One region of the Streptomyces sp. NPDC005706 genome, then DNA from elsewhere that is predicted to be linked to it. Evidence: riboswitches for the same ligand, from Rfam matches in the RefSeq annotation. Region 1 holds a riboswitch; the other holds the start of a gene.
The links. Region 1 has a riboswitch for S-adenosylmethionine ahead of ABZ478_RS38785 (aminotransferase class V-fold PLP-dependent enzyme). Riboswitches for the same ligand answer to the same signal wherever they lie in the genome.
Positions count from the first base shown of each region.

Region 2: it holds a riboswitch for S-adenosylmethionine, as region 1 does, so the genes downstream of both, thrC (threonine synthase) here and ABZ478_RS38785 (aminotransferase class V-fold PLP-dependent enzyme) in region 1, are expected to answer to the same signal.

Region 1 is NZ_JBEXYS010000059.1:2,458-12,166, reverse strand. It holds gene ABZ478_RS38805 (NYN domain-containing protein) at 1-398, opposite strand, end outside; gene ABZ478_RS38800 (hypothetical protein) at 436-675, opposite strand; gene ABZ478_RS38795 (rhomboid family intramembrane serine protease) at 828-1,571, shown strand; gene ABZ478_RS38790 (Lrp/AsnC ligand binding domain-containing protein) at 1,568-1,849, shown strand; gene ABZ478_RS38785 (aminotransferase class V-fold PLP-dependent enzyme) at 1,879-3,249, opposite strand; SAM riboswitch class IV at 3,433-3,549, opposite strand; gene trpD (anthranilate phosphoribosyltransferase) at 3,635-4,699, opposite strand; gene ABZ478_RS38775 (cytochrome bc complex cytochrome b subunit) at 4,823-6,454, opposite strand; gene ABZ478_RS38770 (Rieske 2Fe-2S domain-containing protein) at 6,451-7,509, opposite strand; gene ABZ478_RS38765 (c-type cytochrome) at 7,506-8,318, opposite strand; gene ABZ478_RS38760 (heme-copper oxidase subunit III) at 8,378-8,998, opposite strand; gene ABZ478_RS38755 (hypothetical protein) at 9,145-9,546, shown strand; gene ABZ478_RS38750 (Ig-like domain-containing protein) at 9,595-9,709, opposite strand, start outside.
Region 2 is NZ_JBEXYS010000006.1:183,135-192,843, forward strand. It holds gene ABZ478_RS14120 (hypothetical protein) at 1-95, shown strand, start outside; gene ABZ478_RS14125 (NADH:flavin oxidoreductase) at 112-1,236, opposite strand; gene groL (chaperonin GroEL) at 1,440-3,062, opposite strand; gene ABZ478_RS14135 (cold-shock protein) at 3,361-3,564, opposite strand; gene ABZ478_RS14140 (MoaD/ThiS family protein) at 4,008-4,283, opposite strand; gene thrC (threonine synthase) at 4,280-5,563, opposite strand; SAM riboswitch class I at 5,581-5,725, opposite strand; gene ABZ478_RS14150 (glucosyl-3-phosphoglycerate synthase) at 5,887-6,858, shown strand; gene ABZ478_RS14155 (trehalose-6-phosphate synthase) at 6,977-8,395, shown strand; gene otsB (trehalose-phosphatase) at 8,414-9,247, opposite strand; gene ABZ478_RS14165 (DUF3263 domain-containing protein) at 9,315-9,542, opposite strand; gene ABZ478_RS14170 (extracellular solute-binding protein) at 9,577-9,709, opposite strand, start outside.

The DNA.
Region 1 (9,709 bases):
TCCTCGCCGGCCGCGGTCACCAGCTTCACCCAGCCCGCGGGCCGCAGTACGTAGGCCGCGGCCGCCACATCGAGCGGATCCGCGGCCGGGGGCGGCGAGCCGGAGTCGAGGGCGCCGGAGAGTTCCGGCTGCGCCTCTCTGAACTTCTCCCCGATCCGCTGCCGGAACAGCGCGTCGGTCTCCAGCGCCGCCGCCATCGCGTTACCGGCGAACTTGGCCCGGCGATTGGGGGCGAACCGGGCGTACTGCCGCAACTGGGCGGGCAGTTCCGTCACGGTCAGCAGCCCGAAGCCGTCCGAGACGATCTTCACGACCCGCCGGCGCACGCCGTCGGGCAGCGGACGGTCAAGCACCTCGGCGGTGCCGTCGCCCGGCCCCCCGCCCGCGGTCTCCACCATCCGTCACACCCCAATACCTCTACGGGGCCCGCTCCGCTCAGGAGCCGGCGCCCGGCCTGTCCACGAGTTCCACCTGGTCCACCGCGTTGCACCAGCGGCAGCGGACCGACTCGATGGTCTCACTGACCACCTCGCGCTCCTCGACCGTCGGCTCGCCCGCGAGGTCGAGGTGAACGTACTCGACGACCTTCGACGAGCGGGTCACGTCGAAGCGGGTGAGGTTGCCGCAGAGGGCGCAGCGCCATCGTGTCGTGGCGGTCGGCAGGGGAACCGTCATCGTGACTGTTCGCTTCCTTCTCGGGTCGTCCGCGCCGCTCCCCGACGCGTGTGGCTCGTAACCCTACGGCCTGCCGGTCGATCGCCGCCCGCCCGTCCACGGCGGCGAGGCGATGTATCAGCCTACGTCCTGTTACGTCATGCTCTGTAGTCATGATCCGCACCTGGGGCACGGCGGCCCGCGGGGCGTTCCGGGCGGTCCGGGGCGCCTCCGCGCCGATGACGTACGTGCTGCTCGTCCTGTGCACCCTGATCTTCGTGCTCGGCCCGGCCTCCGGACTCACCCCGGCGTACGGCTCGGGCGGAGCGCTGTTCGCGGCGCAGCGGGCGTACTTCCGCCACTGGGGCGTGGTCCCGGCCGAGCTGTTCGACCCGTCCGTCCGGGCGGCCCTGACCCCGGCCACCGCCCTGTTCGTGCACGGCAGCTGGGTGCATCTGCTCGGCAACATGCTCTTCCTCTTCGTCTTCGGACTGATGACCGAGGAACGGATGGGCCGGGTCGAGTTCACCCTCTTCTACGTCGGCTGCGGTTACCTGGCCCTGCTGGGCTACGCGGCCGCCAACGCCACCTCCGGACAGTCGCTGGTGGGCGCCTCGGGGGCGATCTCGGCGGTCCTCGGAGCGTTCCTGTACCTGTTCCCCCGTGCCCGTGTGACCAGTCTCCTCCCCTTCCTGTTCTTCCTGCCCCTGCGCTTCCCGGCCTGGGTCGTACTGCCCTTCTGGGCGGCCCTGCAATGGCTCGCGGCGGGCCGCTCCGGCCAGGGCCCCGGGGTCGCCTACCTCGCCCACCTGATCGGCTTCGGCCTCGGCTTCGGCTACGCGTGGGTGCGCCACGGGCCGACTACTAGAGTGAGGTCCGCACCGGCCCCGGCACCCCAGGGAGAGAACCAGCCGTGATCACCGCGATCGTCCTGATCAAGACCAGCGTGGACCGGATCCCCGAGATCGCGGAGCAGATCGCTTCGCTGGATTCGGTGAGCGAGGTTTTCTCCGTCACCGGCACCTACGACCTGATCGCCATGGTGCGGGTGCGGCAGCACGAGGACCTGGCCGACGTCATCCCGGGGCGGATCAGCAAGATCCCCGGCGTGGAGGGCACCGACACGCACGTCGCGTTCCGCACGTACTCCCAGCACGACCTGGAGGCGGCGTTCGCGATCGGTCTCGACTCGTGAACGCCGCCTCCTAGCGGTCCGCGCCCGGCTCAGGCCTGGTCGCGCACCGGCACGCAGCGGCCGTCCTCGGTGCGGTAGCGCCACCGCGCGCCGTCGCGGACCAGTTCCCGCACCGCGTCGACGAAGCGCTCGACGTGCTCGTCGGGCGTACCCGCCCCGAAGCTGACCCGGACGGCGTTCAGGGACTTCTCTCCGGGCGCGGCCTCGGGTGCCCCGCACTCGCCCTGGATCCTCGGGTCGCCGTCCAGCAGGGTGCGGACCAGCGGGTGGGCGCAGAACAGGCCGTCGCGGACGCCGATGCCGTACTCGGCGGAGAGCGCGGCGGCGAAGTGGGAGCTGTTCCAGCCCTCGACGACGAAGGAGAGCACGCCGACCCGCGGGGCGTCGTCGCCGAAGAGGGAGAGCACCCTGACCTCCGGCACCTCGGCGAGCCCCGCCCGGACCCGGGCGATCAGCCGCTGCTCGCGGGCCACGAGGGCGTCCCAGCCGGCCTCGGTGAGGGCCTTGCAGGCGGAGGCGATGGAGTAGGCGCCGATGACGTTCGGGGAGCCGGCCTCGTGGCGCGCGGTGCTCTCGTGCCACTCCACGTCCACTCCCCCGTCGGTGCGCCGGGTGACCCTGCGGCTGGCGCCGCCGCCCGCGAGGTACGGCTCGGCCGCGACCAGCCAGTCGGCGCGGCCGGCCAGCACACCGGAGCCGAAGGGCGCGTACAGCTTGTGACCGGAGAAGGCCACCCAGTCGACGTCCAGGTCCCGGACCGACACCGGGTGGTGCGGGGCGAGCTGGGCGGCGTCCAGGACGATCCGGGCCCCGTGCGCGTGGGCCGCGGCGGCCAGCTCGCGCACCGGCCACAGCTCCCCGGTGACGTTGGAGGCGCCGGTGACGCACACCAGGGCCGGGCCGTACGGGTCGCGGTCGGCGAGGGCCCGCTCCAGGGTCTCCACGGCCCGCCGCGGGGTGCGCGGCGCGTCGAGGACGGTCACCTTCGCGCCCTGCCACGGCAGCAGCGCGGCGTGGTGCTCCGTCTCGAAGACGAAGACCTCGCAGCCGGCCGGGAGCGCCCGGGCGAGGAGGTTCAGGGAGTCGGTGGTCGACCGGGTGAAGACCACCTGGTCGCTGTCGCGGCAGTCGAGGAACCGGGCGACCGTCCGGCGGGCGTTCTCGAACAGGTCGGTGGAGAGCTGGGAGAGGTAGCCGGCGCCGCGGTGGACGCTGCCGTAGTACGGCGCGTAGGCGGCGACGTCGTCCCAGACGCGCTGCAGGGCGGGGGCGCTGGCGGCGTAGTCCAGCGCGGCGTAGGTGACCTCGCCGCCCGTCACGAGCGGGACGGTGACGTCACGGCCCAGAACGGGCAGCTGGTCACAAATGGTCTGGGCGGCGGCAGCGGTGGAGACGGACATGGGTGAACTCCCGTGAGGCAGGCCGGTGTCACCGTGCGAGCGGTACGGCTCGGAGCACGGTGGAAGGGGAAAAGGGGTACGCGGAGGCGGGGCTCTACGCCCTATCGCATTCGCTTGCTCACAGAAGGCTCCCTCGACGACCAGGACCCCTGGTCCCGCGCTCCTTACCGGAGCCGCGCGAGGGGTCCGCGCTTGCCGTGGACCTCGCTGCCCACGACCTGGTCCTCACCCGGGGCACCCCGCCACGGACGGAGGGTTGCCGGACAGCCGGCCGGGGCCGAATGGCTGTCACTCATGACCTGGTTCAGTATCCTGCCACACGATCTTCGGTGCGCAAGGCGCGGTCCGCCATCCGGACCGCGCCCCGCTGCGCACCCGGCGGGTGTCAGGCGTTGCTGGCCGCCACCCACCGCTCCAGCGTCCGCTTCGCCGCCCCGCTGTCGATCGACTCCGCCGCCCGCGCCATGCCCGCGCGCAGCTGCTCGGTGAGCGGCTCGCCGGCCGGCCGCAGGGCGACCAGCGCCGCCGCCGAGTTCAGCAGCACCGCGTCCCGGACGGGCCCGTGCTCGCCGTCCAGCACGCGCCGGGCCACCTCCGCGTTGTACGACGCGTCGGCGCCGCGCAGGGCCTCCACGGGGACCAGCTCGATGCCGGCGTCCCGGGGGTCGAAGCGCTCCTCGGCGACCTTGCCGTCACGGACCACCCACACCCGGGAGGTGGCGGTGGTGGTCAGCTCGTCCAGGCCGTCGTCGCCCCGGAAGACCAGGGCGGAGTTCCCGCGCTCGGCGAGGACCCCGGCCACGATCGGCGCCATGCGCGGGTCGGCCACCCCGACCGCCTGGGCGCGCACCTTGGCCGGGTTGGTCAGCGGGCCGAGCACGTTGAAGGTGGTCCGGATGCCCAACTGGCCGCGGGCGGCCGCGACATGGCGCAGCGAGGGGTGGAACTTCACCGCGAAGCAGATGGTGATGCCGGCCTCTTCGGCGACCTCGGCGACCCGCCGCGGGGTCAGGTGGAGATTGATGCCGAGCTTCTCCAGGACGTCGGAGGAGCCGGAGGCGGAGGACGCGGCGCGGTTGCCGTGCTTGACGACCTTCGTGCCGGTGCCGGCGACGACGATCGACGACATGGTGGAGATGTTCACCGTCTTCGCGCCGTCGCCGCCGGTGCCGACGATGTCGACGGCCGGCCCGGGCACCTCGATCACGTTGGCGTGCTCGTACATGGTCCGCACGAGTCCGGTGATCTCCTGCACCGTCTCGCCCTTGGCGCGCAGCGCCACCATGAACCCGGCGATCTGGGCGTCGGTCGCCTCGCCGCGCATGATGAGGTCCATCGCCCAGGCGGTCTCGTCGGCGGACAGGTCACGGCCGTCCAGCAGGCCGTTCAGCAGGGCGGGCCAGGAACGGCCCGCCGCGGTGTCGCCTCCAGCGGGGGTCACAGCGCTCATGGCCGCTCCTGGGTGTCTTCGAAGAACAGTGTGCTCCCACCCTATCCAGCCCCGGACACCGCGAAGGGCCCCGTCCGTAAGCCGGACGGGGCCCTTCGACTGTGGCGTGGCGACGCTCGGGGATCAGTGGTGGCCGTGGCCGCTGGTGATCTCCCGGTATTCCTCGACGGTGGCCTTCGGGATCTGGCTGTCCTCGCCGTAGTAGGCGCCGCTGAGCTTGGCGCGCAGCTTCTCGGACCCCTTCACCTTGCGCTCGACACCGTTCTCGTCCACCGTCGGGCCGATCTCGGCCGGCTCGTACTGGTGGTGGGCGGTCAGGGTGTGGAGCTGCTCCTGGCTGAGCGGCTCGTGGATCTCGATGAACTCACCGTGCGGCAGGCGCTTGATGATGCCCGTCTCGCGGCCGTGCAGCACCTTCTCGCGGTCCCGGCGCTGCAGGCCGAGGCAGATCCGCTTGGTGACGATGAAGGCGATGACCGGTCCGGCGAAGAAGGAGATCCGGACGAACCACGTGACCGCGTTGAGCGACAGCTGGAAGTGGGTGGCGAAGAGGTCGTTGCCACCGCCGACCAGGCCGACCATGTACACCGTGATCCAGGCGACACCGAACGCGGTGCGCGTCGGGGCGTTGCGCGGGCGGTCCAGGATGTGGTGCTCGCTCTTGTCCCCGGTGACCCAGGACTCGATGAACGGGTAGAGCGCGATCGCCGCGAGCACCAGGCCGAAGAGGACCAGCGGGATGAACACGCCCAGGACGAGCGTGTGACCCCAGAAGTTGACCTCCCAGCCCGGCATGTAGCGGACCAGACCCTCGGCGAAGCCCATGTACCAGTCGGGCTGGGCGCCCGTGGACACCTGGTCCGGACGGTAGGGGCCCATGGCCCAGATCGGGTTGATCTGGGTGACCGCGGCGATGGCCGCGATCACGCCGAAGACCAGGAAGAAGAAGCCTCCGGCCTTGGCCATGTACACCGGCAGCAGCGGCATGCCGACGACGTTCTTCTCGGTCTTTCCGGGACCCGCGAACTGCGTGTGCTTGTGGTAGAAGACCAGGATCAGGTGGCCCACCATCAGGCCGAGCATGATGCCCGGCAGCAGCAGGATGTGGATCGAGTAGAACCGGGCCACGAAGTCGTGGCCGGGGAACTCGCCGCCGAAGAGGAAGTACGAGATGTACGTGCCGACGATCGGCATGGACAGGATCGCGCCCTCGGTGAAGCGCACACCGGTGCCGGAGAGCAGGTCGTCCGGGAGCGAGTAACCGGTGAAGCCGGTGAACATGCCCAGGACGAACAGCAGGAAGCCGAACAGCCAGTTGATCTCACGCGGCTTGCGGAACGCGCCGGTGAAGAACACGCGCATCATGTGCACGAACATGCCGGCGAGGAAGATCAGCGCGGCCCAGTGGTGGATCTGCCGGATGAGCAGACCACCGCGCACGTCGAAGGAGATGTGCAGGGTCGAGTTGAACGCCTCGGACATCAGCTGTCCCTGGAGCGGGACGTAGGAGCCGTGGTACTCCACCTCGTTCATCGACGGGTGGAAGAACAGCGTCAGGTAGACACCGGTCAGGATGATGATGAGGAAGCTGTACATGCAGACTTCGCCCAGCATGAACGACCAGTGGTCGGGGAAGATCTTGCGCATGTTGGCCTTGGCCAGGGAGTAGATCCCCAGCCGGCCGTCCGCCCAGTCCGCTACCCGCTCGCCGGCCGGCGCCTTGCCGCGCCGCTCGTTGTTCTCGTTGGTGCTCATCCGCGCTCCCAGAATGCAGGACCGACGGGCTCCTCGAAGTCGCCGAGCGCCTGGAGGTAACCCTCGTCGTTCACGCCGATGCGGAGCTGCGGCAGGGCGTGACCAGCGGGGCCGAAGATCACTCGGGCACCGTCGGAGAGGTCGAAGGTGGACTGGTGGCACGGGCACAGGACGTGGTGCGTCTGCTGCTCGTACAGGGAGATCGGGCAACCGACGTGGGTGCAGATCTTCGAGAAGGCGACGATGCCCTCGTGCGACCAGTCGAGCTCGCGCTTGTCCTTGATGTTGCCCGGCTGCAGCCGGATGATCATCACGGCGGCCTTGGCGATCTCGTTCTGGAAGTCCTCGTCGGTCTCCTCCAGGCCCTCGGGCCTGACGAAGGTGAGCGAACCGACGGCGACGTCCTCGGGACGCAGCGGCTGGTTCGTGTTCGTGTTGACGAGGAGCTTGCCCTTGGCCCACAGGGTGTGCCGGAGCGAGGTGCCGGGCAGCGGGCCGAGGTCACGCAGCAGCACGACACCGGAGAGCGGCACCAGGGTGAGCGCGCCGAACATCGTGTTGCGGATCAGCTTGCGGCGGCCGAGCGCCGACTCCTTGGCACCCTGCTTGAAGTCCGCGTGGACCTGCGCGCGGACCTCCGCCGGGGCCGAGATCGGGTGACGCTCGGCGGCGACCTCCTCGTCGGACATCAGGGTGCGGGCCCAGTGGACCGCGCCCGCGCCGATGCAGAACAGCGCCGTACCCAGGGTCAGGCCGAGCGCGAAGTTCAGCGCGCTGATGTGCCCGATCGGGAAGACGAAGACCGAGGTGTCGGGCGAGATCGTCACGTACGAGGCGATGAAGCCGACGGTGGCCAGCATCGAGACCGTGAACAGCAGGGCGACGACGCGCTCGGACCGCTTGGCGGCCCGCTCGTCGATGTCCTGGATCCGGTGCTCGTGGGGCGGGAGCCCCGGGTCCGCGAACGGGTTCGCCTCGTCCGCGACGCTCACGGCGCCGTGTGCGTGGTCCTGCGCTGCGGGCAGGTTCTCTTCTGGAATGTCTTGGCTACTCATGACTTCTTGGCCTTTGCGGTCCGGGCGGCGACCCACACGGCAACCGCGATCAGTGCGCCGAGGCCGAAGATCCAGGCGAACAGACCCTCGGTGACCGGCCCGAGGCCGCCCAGCTCGAGGCCACCCGGGTTGACCGTCTCGTCACCGTTGACCGCGTTCAGGTACGCGATGATGTCCTTCTTGTTCTTCTCCGACATCGTGGTGTCGGGGAAGGACGGCATGTTCTGCGGGCCGGTCTGCATGGCCTCGTAGATGTGCTTGGGGGCCACGCCCTCGAGGCTCGGCGCGTACTTGCCCTTGGTGAGGGCACCACCCTTGCCGGTGAAGTTGTGGCACTGCGCGCAGTTGGTGCGGAACAGCTCGCCGCCCTTGGCGATGTCCGCGCCCTCCGGGCCGTACTGCTGCTTCGTCGGCACGTTCGGGCCGGCGCCCAGCGACGCCACGTACGCGGCGAGCTGGTCGATCTGGGCCTGCGTGTAGACGGCCTTCTTGCGCGGGATCTGCGCCATCTGCGAGGACGAGGCGGGCATACGGCCCGTGCCGACCTGGAAGTCGACGGCGGCGGCGCCCACGCCGACCAGACTCGGCCCGTCGGAGGAGCCCTTGCCACCGGTGCCGTGGCAGCTGGCGCAGCCGACCTCGTAGAGCTTCTTGCCCTCCTTGATGGTCAGGGACTGGGAGGTTTCATCGGCCTGTGCCTTGCTCGCGGGCGCGAACGCGGCGTACAGCCCCCCAGTGGCCGCCAGCGCGAGGAGTAGGACGACGACCGCCGCCAGCGGATGGCGTCGTCGTGCGGAGAGCTTTTTCACGGATTACCCCGGTGTCAGGATCTTCTGCGTCGATGCTGGATGTGCGGGAACGGTCCCGGCTACTTGATCAGGTAGATCGTGGCGAAGAGGCCGATCCAGACGACATCGACGAAGTGCCAGTAGTAGGACACGACGATGGCGGCGGTCGCCTGCTCATGCGTGAACCTCTTCGCCGCGTATGTACGGCCGAGGACCAGCAGGAAGGCGATGAGACCGCCCGTCACGTGCAGGCCGTGGAAGCCGGTGGTCAGGTAGAACACCGAGCCGTACGGGTCGGAGGACAGGGAGATCCCGTCCTTCTTCACCAGCTCCGTGTACTCGTAGATCTGACCGCCGATGAAGATCGCGCCCATGATGAAGGTGAGGATGAACCAGCCACGGAGCTTCTTCACGTCCCCGCGCTCGGCGGCGAAGACGCCGAGCTGACAGGTCAGTGAGGAGAGCACCAGGATCGTGGTGTTCGTGGCGGAGAAGGGCACGTTGAGTGCCTCCGCCATCTCCTTCCAGTGCGCCGGTCCGGTCACCGACCGGAGGGTGAAGTACATCGCGAAGAGGGCCGCGAAGAACATCAGCTCGGAACTCAGCCAGATGATGGTTCCGACGCTGGTGAGGTTCGGTCGATTGACCGACGGGTGCGCGTGCCCGGTTTCTACTGTCGTTGCTGTCGCCACGACCGACATTATGTCGGTCGCTTATCCCGCCCTCACTCCGGGGGGTGCCGTTCGGAGTGTCTTGCCCCGCCGAACCGGTGTTGACGTGGTGTTCATGGGAGTAGCATCCGGCTCGAACGGCCCTGTCCGTACGACGCCCACGTCTCGGAGGAAGCATGCAGCCGACCGCCACAGTGCTGGTGTACAGCGACGACTCCAACACCCGCGAGCAGGTGCGGCTGGCCGTGGGGCGGCGGCCCGCTCCGGATGTGCCGGTCGTGGAGCTCCTGGAGTGCGCGACGCCCGAGGCGGTGCTGCGCGAGCTGGACAAGGGCGGCATCGACGTGTGCGTGCTCGACGGCGAGGCCGTGCCGATGGGCGGCATGGGGGTGTGCCGGCAGATCAAGGACGAGGTGTTCAACTGCCCGCCCGTGCTGCTGCTGATGGGGCGGCCGCAGGACGCGTGGCTGGCCACCTGGAGCCGTGCGGACGCCGCTGTGACGCTGCCGGTGGAGCCGGTGGAGTTCGCCTCCGCCCTGGCCTCCCTGCTGCGCCGGAAGCGGCTGCTGGGCGTCTGACGGACGGTCCGGGGGCGCGAGGCGGGCCGTACCGCCCCGCGCCCCGGGTCACAGGGCCACCGGCCGCAGCCTGGGTGCGTCGTGGGACGGTGCCCCGGTGTCCGGTGTGCCGGCCGTCAGGGCGCTGCCCGTGCGCCACTTGTTCCAGTCGAGGTTCCAGTCC
Region 2 (9,709 bases), on a different contig from region 1:
CGTACCGGCTGGTGCACGAGTTCACCGACTACGAGGTGCTGCGGGTGTGGGGGACGCCCGTCCAGGTCGACATCGAGCCGATGGGCAACCTCTAGGCCCCCCCGGCCCACCTCAGCTGAGGGTCTGCAGCGCCGCCGCGTCGTACGGCTTCAGCTCGTCGAAGCGGTCGCCGAGCACCTTGGCCGCCCACTCGGGGTCCTGGAGCAGGGCGCGGCCGACGGCGACCATGTCGAACTCCTCGGCCTCCAGGCGGTCCAGCAGGTTGTCGATGCTCTTGACCGGGGAGCCCTCGCCCTGGAACGCGTTGATGAAGTCGCCGTCGAGGCCGACCGAGCCGACGCTGATGACCGGCTTGCCGGTGAGCTTCTTCGTCCAGCCGGCGAGGTTCAGGTCGGAGCCCTCGAACTCGGGGAGCCAGTAGCGGCGGGTGGAGGCGTGGAAGACGTCGACACCGGCGGCGGCCAGCGGGGCGAGGATCGCCTCCAGCTCCTCGGGGGTCTCGGCGAGGCGGGCGTCGTAGGCCTCCTGCTTCCACTGCGAGAAGCGGAAGATGACCGGGAAGTCCGGGGAGACCGCGGCGCGGACGGCCGCCACGATCTGCGCGGCGAAGGTGGTGCGGGCGACCGGGTCGCCGCCGTAGGCGTCGGTGCGGCGGTTGGTGCCCTCCCACAGGAACTGGTCGAGCAGGTAGCCGTGGGCGCCGTGCAGCTCCACACCGTCGAAGCCGATGCGCTCGGCGTCGGCCGCGCCCTGGGCGAAGGCGCCGATGACGGCGTCGATGTCGTCCTGGGTCATGGGGGTGGCGTCCTCGGTGCCGTCCACGCGCAGCCCGGAGGGGCCGTGGGAGGGGGCGTCCGGGTGCGGGTTCTGGCCCTGCTTGCGGACCGTGCCGATGTGCCAGAGCTGGGGCACGATGGTGCCGCCGGCCTGGTGCACCGCCTCGACGACCTTCGCCCAGCCGGCCAGCTGCTCCTCGCCGTGGAACCGGGGCACGCGGCTGCTGCCGCCGGCCGACTCGTGGCCGACGTAGGTGCCCTCGGTGACGATGAGGCCGACACCGGCGGCGGCGCGCCGGGCGTAGTAGGACACCACGTCATCGCCGGGGATGCCGCCCGGGGAGAACATCCGGGTCATCGGCGCCATCACGATGCGGTTGGGGACGGTGAGGCCGCCCAGGGTGATCGGGCGGGAGAGGATCTGGGCCGCGCGGGAGGCGGGGGGCGGCGTGACGGTCACGTGGGGGCTCCTCGGGGACGACTCGGTAGACCGATTGGTATGTGCGCACGCATTGTTGCAGCTCCTTAAGCAACCTCCCAGGGGCTGTCGCGCATTCCACACACGGCCGGGGGCCACTGTGATCCCGGACACGCCCGAGGGCGGCATCCCCTGCCATGACAGGGGATGCCGCCCTCGGAAAGGACAGGCCGATCCGCGCGGGATCAGAAGTCCATGTCACCGCCCGGCATGCCGCCCGGAGCGGCCGCGGCGGCCTTCTCCGGCTTGTCGGCGATGACGGCCTCGGTGGTGAGGAACAGCGCGGCGATGGAGGCGGCGTTCTGCAGCGCGGAACGGGTCACCTTCGCCGGGTCGATGATGCCCTCGGCGATCATGTCGACGTACTCACCGGTCGCGGCGTTCAGGCCGTGGCCGACGGTCAGGTTGCGGACCTTCTCCACGACGACGCCACCCTCGAGACCACCGTTGACGGCGATCTGCTTGAGCGGAGCCTCCAGGGCGAGCTTCACGGCGTTGGCGCCGGTCGCCTCGTCACCCTCGAGTTCCAGCTTCTCGAACACCTGGGAGGCCTGCAGCAGGGCCACGCCACCACCGGCGACGATGCCCTCCTCGACGGCGGCCTTCGCGTTGCGGACGGCGTCCTCGATGCGGTGCTTGCGCTCCTTGAGCTCCACCTCGGTGGCGGCACCGGCCTTGATGACCGCGACACCGCCGGCGAGCTTCGCCAGGCGCTCCTGCAGCTTCTCGCGGTCGTAGTCCGAGTCGCTGTTCTCGATCTCGGCGCGGATCTGGTTCACGCGGCCCTGCACCTGCTCCGAGGAGCCGGCACCGTCCACGATGGTGGTCTCGTCCTTGGTGACGACGACCTTGCGGGCGCGGCCCAGGAGGTCCAGGGTCGCGTTCTCCAGCTTGAGGCCGACCTCCTCGGAGATGACCTCGCCGCCCGTGAGGATGGCGATGTCGCCGAGCATGGCCTTGCGGCGGTCGCCGAAGCCCGGGGCCTTGACGGCGACGGACTTGAAGGTGCCGCGGATCTTGTTGACCACCAGGGTCGACAGGGCCTCGCCCTCGACGTCCTCGGCGATGATCAGCAGCGGCTTGCCCGACTGCATGACCTTCTCCAGCAGCGGGAGCAGGTCCTTGACGGAGGCGATCTTGGAGTTGGCGATGAGGATGTACGGGTCCTCGAGCGACGCCTCCATGCGCTCCATGTCGGTCGCGAAGTAGGCGGAGATGTAGCCCTTGTCGAAGCGCATGCCCTCGGTGAGCTCGAGCTCGAGACCGAAGGTGTTGCTCTCCTCGACGGTGATGACGCCTTCCTTGCCGACCTTGTCCATGGCCTCGGCGATCAGCTCGCCGATCTGGGTGTCGGCGGCGGAGATGGACGCGGTGGAGGCGATCTGCTCCTTGGTCTCGACGTCCTTCGCCTGCTCCAGCAGGGCGGCGGAGACGGCCTCGACGGCCTTCTCGATACCGCGCTTCAGGGCCATCGGGTTGGCACCGGCGGCGACGTTGCGCAGGCCTTCCTTGACCAGGGCCTGGGCGAGCACGGTCGCGGTGGTCGTACCGTCACCGGCGACGTCGTCCGTCTTCTTGGCGACTTCCTTGACCAGCTCGGCGCCGATCTTCTCGTACGGGTCCTCGAGCTCGATCTCCTTGGCGATGGAGACACCATCGTTGGTGATCGTGGGGGCGCCCCACTTCTTCTCGAGGACGACGTTGCGGCCCTTGGGGCCGAGCGTCACCTTGACGGCGTCCGCGAGCTGGTTCATGCCGCGCTCGAGGCCGCGCCGCGCCTCCTCGTCGAACGCGATGATCTTGGCCATGTGAAGTGGTCCCTCCAGGACTGGGGGTGATTCCTTCGGACCGCGCCCGCGCCCGCGACGGACGGCTCGCCGGCCGCGTGGTTCCTTCCCCCACTTGGCCTGCGGGCCTCACCGACCCGGTCCTCGTTGTCACTCTCACCTTCAGAGTGCTAACGCAATGATTAGCACTCGGCATGCCCGAGTGCAAGCGCCTCCCGGGGTACGGGCGGCCCCGTCAGCCGCCCGCGAACACAGGGGCCCGGGCACGGCGAAGGGCCCGCACCCTGTGCGAGGTGCGGGCCCTTCGTGCAAGAAACGTTCAGGCGCTGAGGCGAACCATGTCGGCCTGCGGGCCCTTCTGGCCCTGCGAGATCTCGAACTCCACCCGCTGGCCCTCTTCCAGGGTGCGGTAGCCGTCCATCTGAATGGCGCTGTAGTGGACGAATACGTCCGCACCACCGTCGACCGCGATGAAGCCGTACCCCTTCTCCGCGTTGAACCACTTGACGGTGCCCTGAGCCATGCCTAACTCCCCTATTACTGGCCCTTGCACAGATCCACACTTCGCGGACCCGGGTCAGACCTCACCCCCCATTGGCCGGGGGCGTGCGCCGGAACGCGTCGACCGCCGCTGAATGTATCTGCCCAACTGCCGTCTGCAACAGGTCAATCGGACGAGAAATATGGACGCGGGCGGTCCGGAATGTAGCGTGAATTCGCCCGAATTCAGGGCAAGTCGGGCTCCATAAAATGCACAAAAGCCGCAGAAAGCACCCACAGTTTGGCTACTTCTTGTCGGGTGCATCGCGGTGAATCCAGGGCTCCTGACCCATGGTCCGGGAGCGGGTTCCCCAACTCTACCGCGCTCAATCACACAGAATGGCCCCCTCCGTTTCTCGCACGGGGGAGGCCATTCAATGAACAATCGGTAACCGGCGTTACCGAAGGTAATGATCGGTCATTCTGTCAGCCGCCGGCGACGGCCGGAATGATGGAGACACCGGCGCCGTCCGGGGTCGCGGTCTGCAGTCCCTGCTCGAATCGGACATCGTCGTCGTTGACGTACACGTTGACGAAGCGGCGCAGCTTGCCCTGGTCGTCCAGCACCCGCGCGGCGATCCCGGTGTGGTTCTTCTCCAGGTTCTCGATGACCTCGGCGAGGTTCGCGCCGTCGGCGGCGACCTCGGCCAGCCCGCCGGTGTAGGTGCGCAGGATGGTGGGGATGCGAACGGTCACGCTCATGCGAGGCCAGCCTCTCGGAAGGAGTCCAGGTTCGGGCGGATGGTGGCGGTGAGGCCGGTGCCGGCCACCGCGTCGAGGGTCTTGAGGCCGTCGCCGGTGTTGAGGACGACCGTGGTCTTCGCCGGGTCCAGCACGCCCTCCTTGAGCAGCTTGCGGGTGACGCCGACGGTCACTCCGCCCGCCGTCTCCGCGAAGATGCCCTCGGTCCGGGCCAGCAGCTTGATCGCGTCCACGACCTCCTCGTCCGTCACGTCCTCCACCGCTCCGCCGGTGCGGCGCGCGATGTCCAGGACGTACGGCCCGTCGGCCGGGTTGCCGATGGCGAGGGACTTGGCGATGGTGTTCGGCTTCTGCGGCCGTACGACGTCGTGGCCCGCCTTGTACGCGGTCGACACCGGCGAGCAGCCCTCGGCCTGGGCACCGAAGATCTTGTACGGCCGGTCCTCGACCAGACCGAGTTCGATCAGCTCCCGCAGACCCTTGTCGATCTTCGTGAGCTGGGAGCCGGAGGCGATCGGGACCACGATCTGGTCCGGCAGCCGCCAGCCGAGCTGCTCACAGATCTCGTACGCCAGCGTCTTGGAGCCCTCGGCGTAGTACGGCCGCAGGTTGACGTTGACGAAGCCCCAGCCCTCGCCGGCCGGGTCGCCGATCAGCTCGGAGCAGAAACGGTTCACGTCGTCGTAGTTGCCCTCGATGCCGACGAGTTCGCCGCCGTAGATCGCGGCCATGACGACCTTGCCCTGCTCCAGGTCGTGCGGGATGAACACGCAGGAGCGCAGGCCGGCCCGGGCGGCGGCGGCGCCGACGGCACCGGCGAGGTTGCCGGTGGAGGAGCAGGACAGGGTGGTGAAGCCGAAGGCGCGCGCGGCCTCCAGGGCCTGGGCGACGACGCGGTCCTTGAAGGAGTGCGTCGGGTTGCCGGAGTCGTCCTTCACGTACAGCCCGCCGGTGACGCCCAGCTCGTGGGCCAGGTTGTCGGCCTTGACGAGCTTGGTCCAGCCGGGGTTGAGGTTCGGCTTCCGGTCCACGTCGGCGGGAACGGGCAGCAGGGGCGCGTAGCGCCAGATGTTCGCGGGACCCGCCTCGATGCGCCGGCGCAGCTCTTCGGTGTCGTAGGCGGAGAAGTCGTAGGCGATCTCCAGCGGGCCGAAACACTCCTCGCACGCGAAGACCGGTCCGAGGGGTACCCGGTGTCCGCATTCGCGACAGCTCAGGGCAGCGGCGGGGCCGAGATCGACGGCGGGATCACTGGTGCTTGCAACTGTCTGCACAGCCATGGAGGCGAGGCCCTTTCTCCTCATCTTCCTCACGACGCATCTCGCCGTGAGACGGATTTGGCACCTTCCCTGGCCGGGAGCCTCGCGCGAAAAAACGAGTGCGGCTCAGGGGGGTTGCCGGGGCTTCATCGGGCCGTGTCCCTCTGCCCCTCTGGATGAGCGGTATTCGGTTGTGAACGCCGGGCGACCCCCGACATGCGATGGTCATCGGCGTTGTTCAAGACTGTAACCGACGGCCGGGACAGTTGAGATAGTCGTCCGAACCGCGAGATGCATCACCCTCCCCCAACAGGTGTGATCACGACAGTGAGGAGCCGCAGACCGTGCTGGAAGAAGTCGAGCGCTGGCTGGCCACCCGCTCCTGGTCCGTGGCCGACCGCCCGCTGCACGGAGTCCTGGCCGCCAAGCAGCGCACCGGGCAGTCCGTCTCCGTCGTCCTGCCCGCGCTCAACGAGGAGGAGACGGTCGGCGACATCGTCGCCGTCATCCGTCACGACCTCATGCGGCAGGCTCCGCTGGTCGACGAGATCGTCGTCGTCGACTCCGGCTCCACCGACCGCACCTCGGAGGTCGCCGCCGCGGCCGGCGCCCGGGTGGTGCACCGCGACAGCGTCCTGCCGCGCATACCGGCCGTCCCCGGCAAGGGCGAGGTGCTGTGGCGCTCGCTGCTGGCGACGAGCGGGGACATCGTCTGCTTCATCGACGCAGACCTGAGGGAGTTCTCCTCCGACTTCGTCCTCGGCATCGTCGGCCCGCTGCTCACCGAGCCGGACGTCGACCTGGTCAAGGCGATGTACGACCGCCCGCTCACCGTGCCCGACGGGCGCGCCTCCGGCACGGCCGCCGCCGGACAGGGCGGCCGGGTCACCGAGCTGATGGCCCGCCCACTGCTGAACATGCACTGGCCGCAGCTCGCCGGCTTCGTGCAGCCACTGGGCGGGGAATACGCGGCCCGCCGCTCGCTGCTGGAACAGCTCCCGTTCCCGGTGGGCTACGGCGTGGAGCTGGGCATGCTGGTGGACGCGCTGCACCTGGTGGGCCTGGACGCGCTGGCCCAGGTGGACGTGGGGGTGCGCAGGCACCGGCACCAGGACGGCCAGGCACTCGGCCGGATGGCCGCGGCGATCTACCGCACCGCTCAGCTCCGGCTGGCCCGCGGCCACCTCGTACGGCCCTCGCTCACCCAGTTCGAACGGGGCGAGGACGGGTTCGAGCCGCGCACCTACTCGGTGGACACCGAGGAGCGGCCGCCGATGGTGGAGATCGCCGAGTACGCGCACCGCAAGGTGGCCTGAGCGGCCCGGTGGGCGGCCCGGCCGCGGTGCGGTGGACGCGGAAGAACGGCCGTATACAGCCCCCTTCCGGGGCGGAGCGTACGTTTGAGCGTTTCCGGGCCGGGCTAGGTTGAGAATCATGGCTGCCACGCAGGGTGCTGAGGTGCTGGTCGCGTCCAACCGCGGCCCGGTTTCGTACGAGGTGCTCGAGGACGGCTCGCTGAGCGCCAGACGGGGCGGGGGCGGGCTGGTCTCGGGTCTTTCGGCCATCGGGCCGGACCACAACGCGGTCTGGGTCTGCGCCGCGCTCGGCGACGGCGACCGGGAGGCGGTACGGCGGGCGGGCGGGGGTCTGCTGCCGGCCGAGGACACCGGCGAGCAGCGGGTGCGGATGCTCGACATCGACGCGACCGTGTTCGCCGACGCCTACAACGGCATCGCCAACTCGGTGCTCTGGTTCGTCCACCACATGCTGTACCAGACCCCGCTGGAGCCGGTCCTCGACGCGGAGTTCCGCCGCCAGTGGGCCTCGTACCAGGCGTACAACCGGGCGTTCGCCGAGGCGCTGGCGCAGGAGGCGGCCGAGGGTGCCGCGGTGCTCATCCAGGACTACCACCTGGCCCTCGCCCCGCGGATGCTCCGGCAGCTCCGTCCCGACCTGCGCATCGGCCACTTCTCGCACACCCCGTGGGCCCCGCCGGACTACTTCCGGCTGCTGCCCGACGACATCGCCGCCGAGCTGCTGACCGGCATCCTCGGCGCGGACCGGGCGGCGTTCCTGACCAGGCGCTGGGCGGACGCGTTCACGGACTGCTGCCACGCGGTGCTCGGCCCCGGCATCCCGTCCGGGACCCGGATCGGGGTGCACGGGCTCGGCGCGGACGCGGACTTCCTGCGCGAGCGGGCGCACCGGCCGGACGTGGACGAGCGGATGACGGCCCTGCGCGCGGAGATCGGCGAGGGGCGCCGGACCATCGTCCGGGTGGACCGCACCGAGCTGTCCAAGAACATCGTGCGCGGACTGCTGGCGTACCGGCAGCTCCTGGAGGGCCACCCGGAGTGGCGCGAGCGGGTGGTGCACATCGCCTTCGCCTACCCCTCGCGGCAGGACCTCGCGGTCTACCGCGACTACACGGCCGAGGTGCAACGGGTCGCGGACGAGATCAACTCCCGTTACGGGACGCCCGGCTGGACGCCGGTGGTGCTGCACGTGAAGGACGACTTCGCCCGCTCCCTGGCCGCCTACCGGCTCGCGGACGTGGCCCTGGTCAACCCGATCCGGGACGGCATGAACCTGGTCGCCAAGGAGGTGCCGGTCGTCTCCGACGAGGGGTGCGCGCTGGTGCTGTCGCGCGAGGCCGGGGCGTACGAGGAGCTGGGCGAGGACGCGATCGTGGTCAACCCGTACGACGTCGTGGGGACGGCGGACGCGCTGCACACCGCGCTGGGCCTGCCCCAGGGCGAGCGGGCGGAGCGGTCCAAGCGGCTGGCCGCCGCCGCCACCGCGCTGCCGCCGGCGCAGTGGTTCCTGGACCAGCTCGGCGCGCTGACCGGCTGAGGGTCCGGCGGGCCTGCGTCAGCCGAGCCTGGCCGCCAGGGCGCGCAGGAGCGCGACGACCCCCTCCGGGCCGTCGACCACCAGGTCCGCCCGTTCGGCCAGTTCCGTGACCTCGGTGCTGCCGCTGCAGACCAGCAGGCCGGGGACGCCCTCGGCGCGGAGTTCCCCGACGGCCGCGAAGGCGGGCAGGTCGCCCAGGTCGTCGCCCGCGTAGAGGACGGACCCGGCGGCGGTGCGGCGGACGTGGTCGAGGAGGGCGACGCCCTTGTCCATGCCGGGCGGGCGCAGTTCCAGGACCAGCCGGCCGGGTTCGACGATCAGGCCGTGCCGGGCGGCGAGTTCGGTGAGGGGCCCGCGCAGGGCCTCGAAGGCGGCCTGGGGGTCGTCGGCGCGGCGGGTGTGCACGGCGACGGCCCGGCCCTTGTCCTCGGTCCAGGTGCCGTGCCCGGCGCCGGCGCGCTCCAGCAGCCCGGGCAGTTCGGCGCGGACCGCGGCCACACCCGGGTGCGGCGGGGGCGCGGTGATCTCGCCGGTCGCGGCGTCCCAGCGCTCGGCGCCGTAGTGGCCGAGGACGGTGAGGTGTTCCAGGCCGGGCACGTCCGCGAAGCCGCCGTACCGCACGGCGACCTCGGCGGGCCGGCCGGTGACCACGGCGACGGAGGCCACCTCGGGGGCGAGCGCGGCGAGCGCGGGAACGGCGTCCGGGTGGGCGCGGGCCTGCTCGGGGTCGGCGACGATCGGGGCGAGGGTGCCGTCGAAGTCGAGGCCGATCACCGCCGCGCGGGGCTTGGCCAGCAGCGTGTGCAGTCCGTCGCGGCCCGCCTGGGTCGCCGGGGTCGGCAGGAGGTCCATACAGGGACAGTATCCGGCGCGGGCCCGGGTCACTCCTGGAGCGTTCCCCCCGGTCCGGGCCGGCGGTTCAGCGCTCCTCGCGGCGGGCCTCCCGCACCCGGCGCAGGCGGTTCACCGTGACCGGGTCCGCGGCGAGCGCCCGGGCGTCGTCCAGGAGGGCGTTGAGGAGCTGGTAGTAGCGCACCGGGGCGAGGCCCAGTTCCTCGCGGACGGCCCGTTCCTTCGCGCCGGGGCCGGCGAAGCCCCGGCGCTCCAGCGCGAGGATGGCCTGTTCGCGGCTGCCCAGTTCCTCCATGCGGCCAACCGTAGCGCCGGGCACCGACAGCCGGTCAGTTGACGTCGGCGCTGTCCGCGGCCGACGCCGTCGACTGGAGCCGGGACAGCACGTCGGCGGGGCTGCCGCCGGGCGTGACCGCCTGGCCGATGTTCTTCTTCACGGCCGCGCTGACCGAGGCCCACGAG